Regions from separate parts of the Streptomyces sp. NPDC043952 genome, predicted to be linked through region 2. Evidence: riboswitches for the same ligand, from Rfam matches in the RefSeq annotation. Region 2 holds a riboswitch; the other holds the start of a gene.
What was found. Region 2 has a riboswitch for glycine ahead of gcvT (glycine cleavage system aminomethyltransferase GcvT). Riboswitches for the same ligand answer to the same signal wherever they lie in the genome.
Positions count from the first base shown of each region.

Region 1: linked by a shared signal. The riboswitch ahead of gcvP (aminomethyl-transferring glycine dehydrogenase) and the one ahead of gcvT (glycine cleavage system aminomethyltransferase GcvT) in region 2 are both predicted to bind glycine.

Region 1 covers NZ_JBWKES010000063.1:10,308-12,502, reverse strand. Annotated here, with positions in the region: gene gcvP (aminomethyl-transferring glycine dehydrogenase) at 1-1,191, opposite strand, end outside; glycine riboswitch at 1,364-1,459, opposite strand; gene AC069R_RS33730 (PRC-barrel domain-containing protein) at 1,579-1,947, shown strand; gene AC069R_RS33725 (DNA polymerase IV) at 1,959-2,195, opposite strand, start outside.
Region 2 covers NZ_JBWKES010000008.1:241,479-243,673, reverse strand. Annotated here, with positions in the region: gene gcvT (glycine cleavage system aminomethyltransferase GcvT) at 1-756, opposite strand, end outside; glycine riboswitch at 801-913, opposite strand; glycine riboswitch at 914-1,011, opposite strand; gene AC069R_RS12665 (AAA family ATPase) at 1,190-1,903, shown strand; gene AC069R_RS12660 (enhanced serine sensitivity protein SseB) at 1,944-2,195, shown strand, end outside.

The DNA.
Region 1 (2,195 bases), on a different contig from region 2:
GACGGTGTCGAAGAAGGCGCCGTGCGTGATCTCGACGCCGCCGGCCCTCAGGCCCTCGGCGAGGAGCGTCGCGTAGCGGTGGGTGCGCCGGGCGATGGTCTTCAGGCCCTCGGGGCCGTGGTAGACGGCGTACATGCCGGCCATGACGGCGAGCAGCACCTGCGCGGTGCAGATGTTGCTGGTGGCCTTCTCGCGGCGGATGTGCTGCTCGCGGGTCTGGAGGGCCAGCCGGTACGCCTTGTTGCCGTCGGCGTCGACGGACACGCCGACCAGGCGGCCGGGCAGGCTGCGGGCGAACTTCTCGTGCACCGCCATGTAGCCGGCGTGCGGGCCGCCGAAGCCCATCGGGACGCCGAAGCGCTGGGTGGTGCCGATCGCGATGTCGGCGCCCAGCTCACCCGGCGAGGTCAGCAGGGTGAGGGCGAGCAGATCGGCGGCGACGGTGACGAGGGCGCCCAGCTCGTGCGCCTGCTCGATCACCGGCTTGATGTCGCGTACGGCACCGGAGGCGCCGGGGTACTGGACGAGCACGCCGTTGATGTCACGGGCGGCGATGTCGGCCGGGATGCCCGCGCTCAGGTCGGCGACGACGACCTCGACGCCGGTCGGCTCGGCGCGGGTCTGGATGACGGCGATGGTCTGCGGCAGGGCGTCCGCGTCGATCAGGAAGAGGCCCTTCTTGTTCTTGCCCATGCGCCGGGACAGGGCCATGGCCTCGGCGGCGGCGGTGCCCTCGTCCAGCAGGGAGGCGCCGGAGGTGGGCAGACCGGTGAGGTCGGCGACCATGGTCTGGAAGTTCAGCAGGGCCTCCAGGCGGCCCTGGGAGATCTCCGGCTGGTAAGGCGTGTACGCCGTGTACCAGGCCGGGTTCTCCAGGACGTTGCGCAGGATGACCGGCGGCGTGAAGGTGCCGTAGTACCCCAGGCCGATCATGGAGCCGAGGACCTGGTTGCGGTCGGCGAGCGCGCGCAGCTCGGCCAGTACCTCGGCCTCGGTGCGGGCGCCCGGCAGGTCGAGGGCGTCGGCGTTCTTGATCACATCCGGGACCGCGGCGGCGGTCAGCTCGTCCAGGGAGCCGTAGCCGACCTGTGCGAGCATCTTGGCCCGCGCCTCCTGGTCGGGCCCGATGTGGCGCTGTTCGAAGGGGATGCCCGCTTCGAGCTCGGAGAGCGGAATGCGATGGGCGGTCATTGCGGAGGCCTCCTGGTCTGACGACCTTCGAAGGGCACCACGGCGCGGGTGCCCGGACGGCCTCCCCCTCTGTCATCTCAACCTGAGAGCTTCACCGGGCACCTCGCGGCGCCGGCTTTCACCGTCGGTGAGAGCGGAAGCCGTCGACACCCGCCCTGCTTTCCAGAGTGACCTCGTCCGTGCGGTACGTGAGCCTGAGAGATTCCGGGGAGGATTTGCTCCTTCGGCGCCTCCGAGGTGGGTCGGAGGACTCTCCCGCACGGGGTCAGCAGCCGCAATCAGCCTACCAGCGAGGTCAACAGCCGGATTCTCAAGTGGCCGCCGCAGTGAATGTGCTCTTTCGTAGTGCTTACGGATGAGTTGCGACCAATTGGAGGGAGAGGGACCGTGCAGAGCGACATCGATCCTCGCAACCTGATCGGCCGCAAGGCGTTCGACCGCAGTGGCACCAAGATCGGCACCATTGACGAGGTGTACCTGGACGACGCCACCGGCGTCCCCGAGTGGGCGGCCATACGCACCGGCCTGTTCTCCCGCGACGCCTTCGTCCCCCTGGAGCCCAGCGAACTCGTCGAGGGCACCCTCCATGTCCCGTTCGACCGCTCCCTGATCAGGGACGCCCCCGACTTCGGCGTCGGCCGCCACCTCTCCCCCGAACAGGAACTCCAGCTCTACCACCACTACGGCCTCGACGTGACCCCGGACCCCGCCCCGGACCACACCTTCGGCAAGCTGGCGGGTTCGGAGGAGACGTAGCGAGCCCGTGGTCACGGCGTGGCCGGAAGGCCGGGGGCGGGTGAGGGGGCGGGGGCCGTAGGGACCAGGGGCAGTGGGTCCGCGGGCTCCAGTGCGGGGTCCGTGACGAGGAACGTCCGTATCCGTCCCGGCGGCGACTGCGGGGTCTCGAAGCGCACCGTCACCCGGCCCACCCCGCTCCCCTGCACCCATCCGTGTCCGTGCTCGGCGTGCCGTACGTCCTGGCCGGCCCGCCAGTGCGGCAGGGC
Region 2 (2,195 bases):
CAGCGAGGTGGTCAGCTCGTGCCCGTACAGCGGCATGCCCGCCTCCAGGCGCAGCGTGTCCCGGCAGGACAGTCCGCACGGCACCAGGCCGGCGCCCTCGCCCGCCTTGGTCAGCGCCTGCCACAGCTCGACCGCGTGCTCGGGCTTCACGAACAGCTCGAAGCCGTCCTCGCCGGTGTAGCCGGTGCGGGCGATCAGTGCGGGGACGCCGGCGACGGTGCCGGGCAGGCCCGCGTAGTACTTCAGACCGTCCAGGTCGGCGTCGGTGAGGGACTTCAGGATGCCGGGGGAGGCCGGGCCCTGGACGGCGAGCAGGGCGTAGGCGTCCCGGTCGTCGCGGACCTCGGCGTCGAAGCCGCCGGAGCGCTCGGCCAGCGCGTCCAGGACCACCTGGGCGTTGGAGGCGTTGGCCACGACCATGTACTCGGTCTCGGCGAGCCGGTAGACGATCAGGTCGTCCAGGATGCCGCCGTCGGCCCGCACGATCATCGTGTAGCGGGCGCGGCCGACGCCGACGGAGGCGATGTTGCCGACCAGGGCGGTGTTCAGGAAGGCGGCGGCCTCGGGGCCGGTGACGGTGATCTCGCCCATGTGGGAGAGGTCGAACAGACCCGCCTTGGTCCGCACGGCCAGGTGCTCGTCGCGCTCGGAGCCGTAGCGCAGCGGCATGTCCCAGCCCGCGAAGTCGGTCATCGTCGCACCGAGCGAGCGGTGCACGGCGTCCAGCGCGGTGTGTCGGAGTTCGGTACTGCTCATCGGTCGGTCGTCTCCCAGGGCAACAGGGATGGGGCGAGGAACGTTCCTCCCCATCTGTCATCGGAACCTGAGAGGTTCGCCGGGACCGCCACGGGGGCGACCACGGCTTGCACCTTGGGTGGGGCCGCCGTCGCGGCGGCCCGCTTTTCAGATGTGCCTCGCCCGCGCGGTAACGGGGCCTGAGAGATTCAAGGGAGGGACTTGCTCCTTCGGCGCCCCAGCGAAGCCTGCTGGGGACTCTCCCGCGCGGATTCAAACGGCCGGTATGCAGTTGGCGGCCACATCATTGCACGTCGGGCCGCCGCCCGTCAGGGGCCGCTTCCGTAACCGACCTGTGGCGGTACGCGCACCCACCCGTGGCACACCGGCCATTACCTTCCCTTTACTTCCACTGGGCATGGATATTGCGAACCACAAGGGGAGGATGATCACGGTGAACAGGACCATGGCGCACGCGACCGGCATCCCGGCGCCGAGCGGCCCCACGCCCCGCGAGCACGCCGCGCCGCGCGAGCGCCCGGCATTCCCCGATCGCGCCGCCCGCCCCGCGCCCGGCGTGCTGGACCTGCGCGGCCGGCCGCCCCGGCGGCCCGACACCCTCCGCTTCGGCCCCCGCGACATCGTGGTGGTCACCGGACTGCCCGGCAGCGGCAAGTCCACGCTGATGCGCCGCGCGGTCACCGCCCGCCGCCTCGACTCCCAGGACACCCGCGCCCGCTTCGCCGCCCGCCTGCCCCGCCCGCTGCCGTACGCCCTCTACCGCCCCCTGGCGCGCGCCGCGCACTACTGGGCCCTGCGCCGCGCCCTGCGCACGGCACAAGGGCTGGTGGTGCACGACTGCGGGACCCAGCCCTGGGTGCGCCGCTGGCTGGCCCGCGCCGCCCGCCGCTCCGGCGCCACCCTGCACCTGCTCCTGCTGGACGTGCCCGCGGAGGCGGCCCGCGCGGGCCAGCACCGGCGCGGCCGGACCGTCTCCCGCCGCGCCTTCGCACGCCACCGGCGCACGACCGCCCGGCTGCTCGGCGCGCTCGGGCGGGGCGAGGTGCCCGCGGGCTGCGGTTCGGCGGTGCTGCTGGACCGGGCCGCGGCCGACGCCGTACAGCGGATCGTGTTCACGGAGTACGGCTCTGTCACCGGTACCCGTTAGCCTTCATGGTCACCAGTGGTTTCCAGCAGGCGGTAGGCAGATGGACTTCCCGGCGGACTTTCCCGCGGACTTCCCGGCACAGGCGCACCCCCACCCGCACGGCGGTTGGCCCGGCAACGAGCTGGAGGAGGTGCTCTCGGCCTCCCTCGGCATACCCGCGGCGGGCGGCCGGATCATCGAGGTCCTCGGCCGCAGCTTCGTCTGGGTGCCGCTGCCGTCCGGCGGCGGACCGGGCAGCGGCCCGCTGGACCTGCCCACGCTGGAGATCGAGGGCCAGGCGTACGTCCCGGTG